DNA from 3 places in the Streptomyces sp. NPDC093801 genome. Region 1 is predicted to be linked to each of the others. Evidence: predicted binding sites of a transcription regulator. Region 1 holds the regulator's gene; each other region holds the start of a gene.
What was found. The regulator HrcA, encoded in region 1, represses chaperone genes, less so after heat shock. The targets are predictions, from matches to a motif close to TTNGCACTCNGNNNNNCNGAGTGCNAA.
Positions count from the first base shown of each region.

Region 2: the regulator HrcA is predicted to act here: its motif matches at 2,252-2,278, upstream of groES (co-chaperone GroES).
Region 3: the regulator HrcA is predicted to act here: its motif matches at 2,278-2,304, upstream of groL (chaperonin GroEL).

Region 1 is NZ_JBFBDP010000018.1:65,462-69,668, forward strand. Features, by position in the region: gene AB0469_RS21720 (Uma2 family endonuclease) at 1-103, shown strand, start outside; gene AB0469_RS21725 (DUF3097 domain-containing protein) at 81-890, opposite strand; gene AB0469_RS21730 (MBL fold metallo-hydrolase) at 901-1,650, opposite strand; gene hrcA (heat-inducible transcriptional repressor HrcA) at 1,818-2,834, shown strand; gene dnaJ (molecular chaperone DnaJ) at 2,835-3,974, shown strand; gene AB0469_RS21745 (nitronate monooxygenase) at 4,132-4,207, shown strand, end outside.
Region 2 is NZ_JBFBDP010000005.1:199,859-204,065, forward strand. Features, by position in the region: gene groL (chaperonin GroEL) at 60-1,688, opposite strand; gene groES (co-chaperone GroES) at 1,800-2,108, opposite strand; gene AB0469_RS07540 (response regulator transcription factor) at 2,400-3,089, shown strand; gene AB0469_RS07545 (HAMP domain-containing sensor histidine kinase) at 3,096-4,207, shown strand, end outside.
Region 3 is NZ_JBFBDP010000010.1:93,240-97,446, forward strand. Features, by position in the region: gene thrC (threonine synthase) at 1-1,243, shown strand, start outside; gene AB0469_RS13605 (MoaD/ThiS family protein) at 1,280-1,558, shown strand; gene AB0469_RS13610 (cold-shock protein) at 1,940-2,146, shown strand; gene groL (chaperonin GroEL) at 2,501-4,120, shown strand.

The DNA of each region.
Region 1 (4,207 bases):
CACGAAGTTCGGTGAGCCGCTGCCGCCGGGGCCGCTCGGCATCGAGCTGGACACGGGCGACTTCGGCACGTTCCAGGGAGTCAGGCCCCACCGCCGTCCGTGACGAAGTCGATCAGCTCCTCCACCCGCCCGAGCAGCGTCGGCTCCAGGTCGCGGTAGGACGTCACGCGGGACAGGACGTGCTGCCAGGCGGCCCCCGTGTTCTGCGGCCAGCCCAGGGCCCGGCAGACGCCCGTCTTCCAGTCCTGGCCGCGCGGGACCTCCGGCCAGGCCGCGATGCCCAGCGCCGACGGCTTCACCGCCTGCCAGACGTCCACGTACGGGTGGCCCACCACCAGCACGTCCCGGGAGGTCACCGAGGCCGCGATCCGCGACTCCTTCGACCCCGGCACCAGATGGTCCACCAGGACCCCGAGACGGGCGTCCGGCCCCGGGGCGAACTCCGCCACCACGGCCGCGAGGTCGTCGATCCCCTCCAGGTACTCCACCACCACGCCCTCGATCCGCAGGTCGTCGCCCCACACCCGCTCGACCAGCTCGGCGTCGTGCCGCCCCTCGACGTAGATCCGCCCCGCCCGCGCCACCCGGGCCCGCGCCCCCGGGACGGCGATCGAGCCCGAGGCCGTACGGGCCGGCGCGGCCGGAGCCCGCGCGGGGCGGGTCAGCGTCACCACCGCCCCGTCCAGCAGGAAGCCCCGCGGCTCCAGCGGGAACACCCGCCGCTTGCCGAACCGGTCCTCCAGGGTCACCGTGCCGGCCTCGCACGCCACCACCGCGCCGCAGAAGTCCGTACCCGCCACCTCGACCACCAGATCGGGGTCGGCCGGCACCTCCGGCACGGCCTTGGGGCGCTTCCACTGCGGGGTCAGGTCGGGGGAGTACTCGCGCATCCGGCCGACACTAGGAGCGCGGCCGCCCGCACGCCCGCGACACGCCGAAACGGTCCGCCAGTGTGGCGCGTTGCGCACGCACGAAGTCCGCGTCCACCACCGCTCCGTGACCCGGTACGTACAGCGCGTCCTCCCCGCCCAGCGACAGCAGCCGGTCCAGGGCGGCCGGCCACTGGCCCGGCACGGCGTCCGAGCCGGCCTGCGGCTCCCCGGACTCCTCGACCAGGTCCCCGCAGAACACCGTCTCCCGCTCGCCCGGCACGAAGACCGCCAGGTCGTGCTGGGAGTGCGCGGGCCCCACGTTGGCCAGCAGCACCTGCACCCCGCCCAGCTCCAGCGTCCACTCGCCCGACACCAGGTGCCCCGGCGCCTTGAGCAGGTCGCAGGCCTCGGCGGCCTCCTCCTCCGCCAGACCCTGGGCCACCGCGCTCACCCGCAGCTCCTCCCGGCCGGCGGACGTCCCCACCAGCCGGTCCAGGCCGACCGCCCCGTAGAACTGGGCGCCCGCGAAGGCGGAGCCGCCCAGTACGTGGTCGAAATGTCCGTGGGTGAATGCGATATGGGTCACGTGCCGGCCGGCCAGCCGCTCCACCTCGGCGCGGATCCCGGCCCCCTCCCGGACGCTCGATCCGGGGTCGATCAGGAGCACCGAGTCGTCCCCCACCACCAGCCCCACCGTGCAGTCCCACACCGGGAGCCGTCGTCGGCCCGCCCGCCCGGTCAGCCGTTCCCAGCCCGCCTCTTCCCATCGCATCTCCATGCCGCGACGCTACCCTGGCGGGCCGCCCTTGCCCGCGGCGTACCACCCGGCCGTACACTGACCGGGGGATCTCTGGCACTCGGACGCGCAGAGTGCCAGCCGATCACCGCCGCAGGACCGCCCGACCAGGACCGCCCGACGACCGACCGCATCCGGAGGTGTGCGCGATGCTCAGTGAACGCAGACTCGAGGTGCTGCGCGCCATCGTCCAGGACTACGTCGGGACGGAGGAGCCCGTCGGCTCCAAGGCCCTCACCGAGCGGCACAAGCTGGGCGTCTCACCGGCCACCGTGCGCAACGACATGGCCGTGCTGGAGGAGGAGGGCTACATCGCCCAGCCCCACACCAGCGCCGGCCGGATCCCCACCGACAAGGGCTACCGGCTCTTCGTCGACAGGCTGGCCGGAGTCAAGCCGCTGTCGACGCCCGAGCGCCGCGCCATCCAGAACTTCCTCGACGGGGCCGTGGACCTCGACGACGTCGTCGGCCGCACGGTACGGCTGCTCGCGCAGCTGACCCGCCAGGTCGCCGTCGTCCAGTACCCGTCGCTGACCCGCTCCACCGTCCGGCACGTCGAGCTGCTGTCGCTGGCCCCCGCCCGGCTGATGCTCGTCCTGATCACCGACACCGGACGGGTCGAGCAGCGCATGGTCGACACCCAGACCCCCTTCGGCGAGAACTCCCTCGCCGATCTGCGGGCGCGGCTCAACAGCCGGGTCGTCGGACGCCGCTTCACCGACGTCCCGAACCTGGTGCAGGACCTTCCGGAGTCGTTCGAGATCGACGACCGGGCGACCGTCAAGGCGGTGCTCGCGACCCTTCTCGAAACCCTGGCCGAGGAGGCGGAGGAGCGGCTGATGATCGGCGGCACCGCCAACCTCACGCGCTTCGGACATGATTTTCCCCTGACGATCAGGCCGGTGCTCGAAGCGCTGGAGGAGCACGTGGTGCTCCTCAAGCTGCTGGGCGAGGCCGGGGAGTCGGGGATGGCCGTACGGATCGGGCACGAGAACGCCTACGAGGGACTCAACTCCACGTCGGTCGTCTCCGTCGGCTACGGTTCGGGCGGCGAGGCAGTCGCCAAACTCGGCGTGGTCGGACCGACCCGCATGGACTACCCCGGAACGATGGGAGCGGTACGCGCAGTGGCACGTTACGTCGGACAGATCCTGGCGGAGTCGTAAGTGGCCACGGACTACTACGCCGTACTCGGCGTGCGCCGCGACGCATCGCAGGACGAGATCAAGAAGGCCTTCCGCCGCCTCGCGCGCGAACTCCACCCGGACGTGAACCCGGACCCGAAGACGCAGGAGCGCTTCAAGGAGATCAACGCGGCCTACGAGGTCCTCTCCGACCCGCAGAAGAAGCAGGTCTACGACCTCGGCGGCGACCCGCTGTCCTCCTCGGGCGGCGGTGGCGGCGCGGGCGGCTTCGGAGCGGGCGGCTTCGGCAACTTCTCCGACATCATGGACGCCTTCTTCGGCCAGGCCTCGCAGCGCGGACCGCGCTCGCGGACCCGCCGCGGCCAGGACGCCATGATCCGCCTGGACCTGGAGCTGGACGAGGCCGCCTTCGGCACGACCAAGGACATCCAGGTCGACACCGCCGTGGTCTGCGGCACCTGCTCCGGCGAGGGCGCCGCCCCCGGCACCTCCGCGCAGACCTGTGACATGTGCCGCGGCCGTGGTGAGGTCTCGCAGGTCACCCGGTCCTTCCTGGGCCAGGTCATGACCTCGCGCCCCTGCCCGCAGTGCCAGGGCTTCGGCACCGTGGTCCCGACCCCGTGCCCCGAGTGCGCGGGCGACGGTCGGGTCCGCTCCCGCCGCAGCCTGACGGTCAAGATCCCGGCCGGTGTCGAGAACGGCACCCGGATCCAGCTCGCGGGCGAGGGCGAGGTCGGTCCCGGCGGCGGCCCCGCCGGCGACCTGTACGTGGAGATCCACGAGCTGCCGCACCCGACCTTCCAGCGGCGCGGCGACGACCTGCACTGCACGGTCACCATCCCCATGACGGCCGCGGCCCTGGGCACCAAGTGCCCGCTGGAGACGCTGGACGGCATGGAGGAGATCGACGTCCGGCCCGGCACCCAGTCCGGCCAGGCCATCCCGCTGCACGGGCGCGGCGTCACGCACCTGCGCGGCGGCGGCCGGGGCGACCTGATCGTCCACGTCGAGGTCACCACCCCCGGCAAGCTGGACGCCCAGCAGGAGGAGCTGCTGCGCCAGCTCGCGAAGCTGCGCGGCGAGGAGCGGCCCATGGGCCAGTTCGCGCCGGGCCAGCAGGGTCTGTTCAGCCGCCTGAAGGACGCGTTCAACGGCCGCTGACCGCCCCGGCGGCAGCGTATGCAGGAGCCCGGTACGGACACCCCGTACCGGGCTCCTGCCCGTAGGGCCCGGTGCCGCCCCCGGCTCCGGAAAGCGGACTATGCCAGGCGAATGCCGTGATTCGGCGCCGTGACCCGGACATGGCACGATGCAGTCCATGTCCTCCGCACCGAACGGTCTCCACCCGTACCCGATCGTGCAGGCTCCCATGGCGGGCGGGATCTCCGGCCCGC
Region 2 (4,207 bases), on a different contig from region 1:
GGTCACCCCCGCGTTGCAGCGGTGACCAGGGCCTTCTCGGCTAGCGCTCGGACTCAGCCTCAGTGGCTGTGACCGTGGCCGTGACCGTGACCGGCCTCGGCCTCCTCCTCCGCCGGCTTCTCGACGACCAGGGTCTCGGTCGTGAGGAGCAGGGAGGCGATGGAAGCGGCGTTCTCCAGCGCGGAGCGGGTGACCTTGACCGGGTCGATGACGCCGGCCTTGACCAGGTCGCCGTACTCGCCGGAGGCGGCGTTGAAGCCGTTGCCCTTCTCCAGCTCCGCCACCTTCGAGGTGATGACGTAGCCCTCGAGGCCGGCGTTCTCGGCGATCCAGCGCAGCGGCTCGACGGCGGCGCGGCGGACGACCGCCACACCCGTGCCCTCGTCGCCGGTCAGGCCGAGGTTGCCCTCGAGCACCTTGACGGCGTGGACGAGCGCGGAGCCACCGCCGGAGACGATGCCCTCCTCGACCGCGGCGCGGGTCGCGGAGATGGCGTCCTCGAGACGGTGCTTCTTCTCCTTGAGCTCCACCTCGGTGGCGGCGCCGACCTTGATGACGCAGACGCCGCCGGCGAGCTTCGCCAGGCGCTCCTGCAGCTTCTCGCGGTCCCAGTCGGAGTCCGTGGACTCGATCTCGGCCTTGATCTGGTTGACGCGGCCCGCGACGTCAGCGGCGTTGCCGCCACCGTCGACGATGGTCGTGTCGTCCTTGGAGATGGTCACGCGGCGCGCGGAACCGAGGACGTCCAGACCGGCCTGGTCGAGCTTGAGGCCGACCTCCTCGGCGATGACGGTGGCACCGGTGAGGGTGGCCATGTCCTGGAGCATCGCCTTGCGGCGGTCGCCGAAGCCCGGGGCCTTGACGGCGACCGCGTTGAAGGTGCCGCGGATCTTGTTGACGACGAGGGTGGAGAGCGCCTCGCCCTCGACGTCCTCGGCGATGATCAGCAGCGGCTTGGAGCCACCCGCCTGGATGACCTTCTCCAGCAGCGGCAGGAGGTCCTGGATGGAGGAGATCTTGCCCTGGTTGATCAGGATGTACGGGTCGTCGAGGACGGCCTCCATACGCTCCTGGTCGGTGACCATGTACGGCGAGAGGTAGCCCTTGTCGAAGGCCATGCCCTCGGTGAACTCCAGCTCCAGGCCGAAGGCGTTGGACTCCTCGACGGTGATGACACCGTCCTTGCCGACCTTGTCCATCGCCTCGGCGATGAGCTCGCCGACCTGCGAGTCCTGCGCGGAGAGCGCGGCGACGGCGGCGATGTCGGACTTGTCCTCGATCGGGCGGGCGGTCGCGAGGAGTTCCTCGGACACGGCCTTGACCGCGGCGTCGATGCCCTTCTTCAGGGCGGCCGGGGAGGCGCCGGCGGCGACGTTGCGCAGACCCTCGCGGACGAGCGCCTGGGCGAGCACGGTGGCGGTGGTGGTGCCGTCACCCGCGATGTCGTTGGTCTTGGTCGCCACCTCCTTCACGAGCTGGGCGCCGAGGTTCTCGTACGGGTCGTCCAGCTCGACCTCGCGGGCGATGGTGACACCGTCGTTGGTGATGGTGGGGGCGCCGAACTTCTTGTCGATGACGACGTTGCGGCCCTTGGGGCCGATCGTCACCTTGACCGTGTCGGCAAGCTTGTTGACGCCGCGCTCGAGGGCGCGACGGGCGTCCTCGTCGAACTTCAGGATCTTCGCCATGGGAGCGGTTCAGCCCTCTCGAAAACTCGGGTTTAACGAACCGCGCCCCTCGCCGCCCGGCAATCAGCGGGGTGACCAGGGGCGCAGTTCAAAGCAATGCGTGAGAAGTGATTACTTCTCGACGATCGCGAGCACGTCGCGGGCCGAGAGGACGAGGTACTCCTCGCCGCTGTACTTCACTTCGGTGCCGCCGTACTTGCTGTACAGCACGATGTCGCCGACGGAGACGTCCAGCGGGAGACGCTGGCCGTCCTCGAAGCGGCCCGGGCCGACCGCGAGGACGACGCCCTCCTGGGGCTTCTCCTTCGCGGTGTCCGGGATGACCAGGCCGGAGGCCGTGGTCTGCTCGGCGTCGAGCGGCTGGACCACGATGCGGTCCTCAAGCGGCTTGATGGCAACCTTGGAGCTGGCGGTCGTCACGATCCGACCTCCCCCTTCGGAGATCCGGGGTTAACTGTCTGAGGTGGCGACCAGGTCGATCCGTCGTCGCGGGTGCCGGACCTGCCTGTCGCTGTGTTGGCACTCACCGGGGGCGAGTGCCAGGTGTGACACTATTCCGGCGATTAGCACTCGGTCAAGCGGAGTGCCAACACGGTCCACTGGTTCCATGCATTCCGGCCGCCGGTCGCCCCGTTTGGCCCAAACCCGGCCCCCGCCGCGTCCGGCCCCGCCCCCGGACCGGTCCGGCACGCGGTGTGTGAGGCTGGACGGGTGCGCATCCTGGTCGTCGAAGACGAAGAGAACCTGGCCGAGTCCCTCCGGCAGGGCCTGTCCGCCGAGGGCCACCGCGTCGAGGTCGCCCACGACGGGCACCGGGGGCTGGAACTGGCCCTCACCGGCGGGCCGTACGACGTCGTCCTGCTGGACCTCATGCTCCCGGGCCCCGGCGGCGCCGAGATCTGCGCCCGCATGCGCGCCCACGGCGACCCCACCCCCGTCCTGGTGCTCACCGCCAAGGACGGCGAGTACGACGAGGCCGAAGGCCTCGACGCCGGGGCCGACGACTACCTCACCAAGCCGTTCTCCTTCGTCGTGCTCGGCGCCCGCCTGCGCGCGCTCGCCCGCCGCGCCGCCGGTCCCGCCGCCCCCGGACCCGCCGTCCTGCGGGCGGGCGACCTGGTCCTCGACCCGCACGACCGCCGCTGCCGCCGCGGCGCGCGGGACATCGAACTCACCGCCCGCGAGCTCGGCGTCCTCGCCTGCCTGATGGAGCGGCCCGGCCGGGCCGTCGCCAAGCAGGACATCCTCGACGAGGTCTGGGACTCCCCGCACGGCATCGACCCCAACATCGTCGAGGTCTACGTCTCCTCCCTGCGCAAGAAGATCGACGCGCCCTTCGGCCGCCGCTCCATCCTCACCGTCCACGGCACCGGCTACCGCATGGCCCCCGACGGCGGCTGACGGGTGGTGAGCAGTCTCCGCGCGCGGACCGCGCTCGCCGCCGCGCTCGCGATGGCCGCCGTGCTCGCCACCGGCGGGCTGTGGCTGTACACCCTGCTGCGCGGCAACCTCCTCGACAACACCACCGGCCGCACCGAGCTCGCCGCGCGGAAGGTCGCCGCGCAGGTCGACACCCGGACCCTCCCGCCCGGCGGCCGGCTGCCCGCACCGGAGACGGGCGTCGACCTGGTCCTCGTACGCGACGCGCAGGGCCGGACCGTGGCGAGCACCGCCGCCGGCGGGGAGCCCCGGGACATCCCCCGCCTCGACGGGCTGCGCCCCGGGCCCGGGCAGGACTCCCGGTCGGCCGTGCTGGCGCCCGCGCACGCCGGCGGACAGCGGCGCGTGGTCGTCGCGGTCGCCGCCCCCGGCCCGCCCGCGGCGCACGATCCGGCCGCCCCGCACACCGTGTACGCGATGACCGTCCTCGGCGACGTCGACGACGCCACCCGCGCCGTCGCGGTCGGACTGCTCGCCGGCGCCCCGCCGCTGACCGCCTTCGCGGCGGCCCTGGCCTGGTGGGCCACCGGGCACGCGCTGCGCCCCGTCGCCGCGATCCGCTCCGGGCTGGCCGCCGTCACCGCGAGCGAGCTGGACCGCCGCGTCCCCGACCCGGGCGGCGCGGACGAGATCGCCCGGCTGGCCCGGACCGTCAACGACACCCTCGACCGGCTGGAGCGCTCCGACGCCCGGCAGCGGCAGTTCACCGCCGACGCCTCGCACGAGCTGCGCAACCCGCTGGCCGCCGTCCGCTCCCGGCTGGAGGTGGCCCTGGCCATGGAGCGCCCCGACCGGGCGTCGGTGGCCGCAGCGCTGGCCGACACCGAGCGGCTCCAGCGGATCGCCGCCGACCTGCTGCTCCTGGCCCGCCTCGACGGCGGGCCCGCGCCGCGCCCCGAACCGGTGGACCTCTCGCTGCTGGCGGCGGAGGACGCGGCGCGCCGGCCCGCGCCCCGGGTGCCGCTGCGGCTGGAGGCACCGGCGCCGGTCCCGGCGTACGGGGACGCGGCGCGGCTGGAGCGGGCGCTGGCCAACCTGGTGGACAACGCCCTGCGGTACGCCCGGGGAGGGGTCGTGGT
Region 3 (4,207 bases), on a different contig from region 1:
CGATCTCGGCCCCGCCACCGGCCTTTCCTGTCGTGAGTGCGGTACCCGCTTCGAGCTCGGCCCCATCTTCGCCTGCGTCGAGTGTTTCGGTCCGCTGGAGGTCGCCTACGAGCTGCCGGCCGGGGACCCGGAGGCCCTGCGCGCGGCGATCGAGGCCGGCCCGAACAACATCTGGCGCTACGCGCCGCTGCTGCCCGTCCCCGCGGACGTGGCCTCGAAGCCCAGCCTGAACCCCGGCTTCACCAAGCTGGTGGACGCGGCGAACCTGGCCAAGGAGCTGGGCGTCACCGGCAAGCTCTACGTCAAGGACGACTCCGGCAACCCGACGCACTCCTTCAAGGACCGCGTCGTCGCGATCGCCGTCGAGGCCGCCCGCGCCTTCGGCTACACCACCCTCTCCTGCTCCTCCACCGGCAACCTGGCCGGCGCCGTCGGCGCAGCGGCCGCCCGCGCCGGCTTCCGCTCCTGCGTGTTCATCCCGCACGACCTGGAGCAGGGCAAGGTCGTCATGGCCGGTGTCTACGGTGGCGACCTGGTCGGCATCGAGGGCAACTACGACGACGTCAACCGCTTCTGCTCCGAGCTCATCGGCGACCCGCTGGGCGAGGGCTGGGGCTTCGTCAACGTCAACCTGCGCCCCTACTACGGCGAGGGCTCCAAGACCCTCGCCTACGAGATCTGCGAGCAGCTCGGCTGGCAGCTGCCCGACCAGATCGTCATCCCGATCGCCTCCGGCTCGCAGCTCACCAAGATCGACAAGGGTCTGCAGGAGCTGGTCAAGCTCGGTCTGGTCGAGGACAAGCCCTACAAGATCTTCGGCGCCCAGGCCGAGGGCTGCTCCCCGGTGTCGACGGCCTTCAAGGCCGGCCACGACGTGGTCCGCCCGCAGAAGCCGAACACGATCGCCAAGTCCCTGGCCATCGGGAACCCGGCGGACGGCCCGTACGTGCTCGACATCGCGCGCCGCACCGGCGGTTTCGTCGAGGACGTCACCGACGAGCAGGTCGTCGAGGCCATCAGGATCCTGGCGCAGACCGAGGGCATCTTCGCCGAGACCGCGGGCGGCGTGACCGTCGGCGTGACGAAGAAGCTCATCGAGAACGGGCAGCTCGACCCCTCGCTGACCACCGTGGTCCTGAACACCGGTGACGGCCTCAAGACCCTGGAGGCGGTGTCCGGCACCGGCCAGACCGCCACCATCCGCCCGAGCCTGGACGCGTTCCGCGCCGCCGGCCTGGCCTGACCCTTCCCCAGCACTCCACGGAAAGGCGGTAGCGCCATGAGCGTCAACGTCCGCATCCCCACCATCCTGCGCACCTACACCGGCGGCGCCGCCGAGGTCCCGGCCGAGGGGGCGACCCTCGCCGAGGTCATCGACTCGCTGGAGGCGAACCACCCGGGCATCGCCGCGCGCGTCCTGGACGACCAGGGCAAGCTGCGCCGCTTCGTGAACGTCTACGTCAACGACGACGACGTGCGCTTCGAGGGCGGCCTGCAGGCGGCGACGCCGGACGGCGCCGGCGTCTCGATCATCCCCGCCGTGGCGGGCGGCTGCTGACCCCGGGAATCTGAATTGCCCCCTCCGCTAAAAGCGGAGGGGGCAATTCTGCTTGATTGGGCGCGGTAGAGTTGGGGAAGTCCCCTCCGTTGTTCTTGCCCGCCGCATATGAACGGGCTGCGAGAGGGTTGACATTGAGTCAACATGCGTGTGCCTTTTGGGGCATTGGTGAGGGTTGTCTGGCCCGACTTGCCCAGGAATAGGCCAAATTTTCAGCCCATTTCCCCGTTTGCGCGTGTCCAGATTTCTCGTCGGAATGACCTGTTGCAGACAGCAGCGGTGCAGATACATTCAGCCCCGGTCGAGGCGTTCCGGCGCAAGTTCTGACCCGGGTCCGCGAAGTGCGGACCTGCGCAAGGGCCAGTAATAGGGGAGTTAGGCATGGCTCAGGGCACCGTCAAGTGGTTCAACGCGGAGAAGGGCTACGGCTTCATCGCGGTCGACGGTGGTGCGGATGTGTTCGTCCACTACAGCGCCATCCAGATGGACGGGTACCGCACCCTTGAAGAGGGTCAGCGGGTCGAGTTCGAGATCTCGCAGGGTCAGAAGGGTCCGCAGGCTGACATGGTCAAGCTCGCGGCCGGCTGAGTCGAAGCGCGATCGGCCACCGACGCACGCGCCAACACGTGAGGGGCCCACATCCCGGACGGGATGCGGGCCCCTCACGTATGTCCGGACGCCCGGGCGCGGAGGTCCCGGCCCGGCATGGCTCGAAGCCGCTTGCACTCGTGGGGGCCGAGTGCTAATCATTGGCGTTAGCACTCTCCGGGTGAGAGTGCTACAAGACGAGGACCGGGCCGGTGAGGCCCGCAGGGTCCGGCGGGAAGGAACCGCCGGGTCGGCAGGCCGTCCGTCGCGGGCGCGGGCGCGGTCCGGAGCAATCCACCCTCCCCTGACGTCTGGCGGCGTAGGGGGAACCCCAGTCCTGGAGGACCACTTCAGATGGCCAAGATCATTTCGTTCAACGAGGAGGCCCGGCGCGGTCTCGAGCGTGGCATGAACCAGCTCGCCGACGCCGTCAAGGTCACCCTTGGCCCCAAGGGTCGCAACGTCGTCCTTGAGAAGAAGTGGGGTGCGCCCACGATCACCAACGACGGCGTCTCCATCGCCAAGGAGATCGAGCTCGAGGACCCGTACGAGAAGATCGGCGCCGAGCTGGTCAAGGAAGTCGCCAAGAAGACGGACGACGTCGCCGGCGACGGTACGACCACCGCCACCGTCCTCGCCCAGGCGCTCGTCCGCGAGGGTCTGCGCAACGTGGCCGCCGGTGCCAACCCGATGGCCCTCAAGCGTGGTATCGAGAAGGCCGTCGAGGCCGTCTCCGCCGCCCTGCTCGCCCAGGCCAAGGATGTCGAGACCAAGGAGCAGATCGCTTCCACGGCCTCCATCTCGGCCGCCGACACCCAGATCGGCGAGCTCATCGCCGAGGCCATGGACAAGGTCGGCAAGGAAGGCGTCATCACCGTCGAGGAGTCCCAGACCTTCGGTCTGGAGCTGGAGCTCACCGAGGGCATGCGCTTCGACAAGGGCTACATCTCGGCGTACTTCGCCACCGACATGGAGCGTATGGAGGCGTCGCTCGACGACCCGTACATCCTGATCGTCAACTCCAAGATCGGCTCGGTCAAGGACCTGCTGCCGCTCCTGGAGAAGGTCATGCAGTCCGGCAAGCCGCTGCTGATCATCGCCGAGGACGTCGAGGGCGAGGCCCTGTCGACCCTGGTCGTCAACAAGATCCGCGGCACCTTCAAGTCCGTCGCCGTCAAGGCCCCGGGCTTCGGCGACCGCCGCAAGGCCATGCTCGGCGACATCGCCATCCTCACGGGCGGCACGGTCATCTCCGAGGAGGTCGGCCTCAAGCTGGAGAACGCCGGTCTCGACCTGCTCGGCCGCGCCCGCAAGGTCGTCATCACCAAGGACGAGACCACCATCGTCGACGGTGCCGGTGACAGCGACCAGGTCCAGGGCCGCGTCAACCAGATCCGCGCCGAGATCGAGAACTCCGACTCGGACTACGACCGCGAGAAGCTCCAGGAGCGCCTCGCGAAGCTGGCCGGCGGCGTGGCCGTCATCAAGGCCGGTGCCGCGACCGAGGTCGAGCTCAAGGAGCGCAAGCACCGCATCGAGGACGCCGTCCGCAACGCGAAGGCGGCCGTCGAGGAGGGCATCGTCGCCGGCGGTGGCGTGGCCCTGCTCCAGGCCTCCTCGGTCTTCGAGAAGCTGGAGCTCTCGGGTGACGAGGCGACCGGCGCCAACGCCGTGAAGCTCGCGCTGGAGGCCCCGCTGAAGCAGATCGCCGTCAACGGTGGTCTCGAGGGCGGCGTCGTCGTGGAGAAGGTGCGCAACCTGGCCGTCGGCCACGGTCTGAACGCCGCCACGGGCGAGTACGTCGACATGATCGCCGAGGGCATCATCGACCCGGCGAAGGTGACGCGCTCCGCGCTGCAGAACGCCGCGTCCATCGCCGCGCTGTTCCTGACCACCGAGGCCGTCATCGCCGACAAGCCGGAGAAGGCCGCCGCCGCTCCGGGCGGCATGCCGGGCGGTGACATGGACTTCTGATCGGCCCCCGGCTGATCGGCTGTTCTCGAACGAGGGCGGCACCCCTTCCCGGCGGAGGGGGTGCCGCCCTCGGGCGTTTCCGGGGGC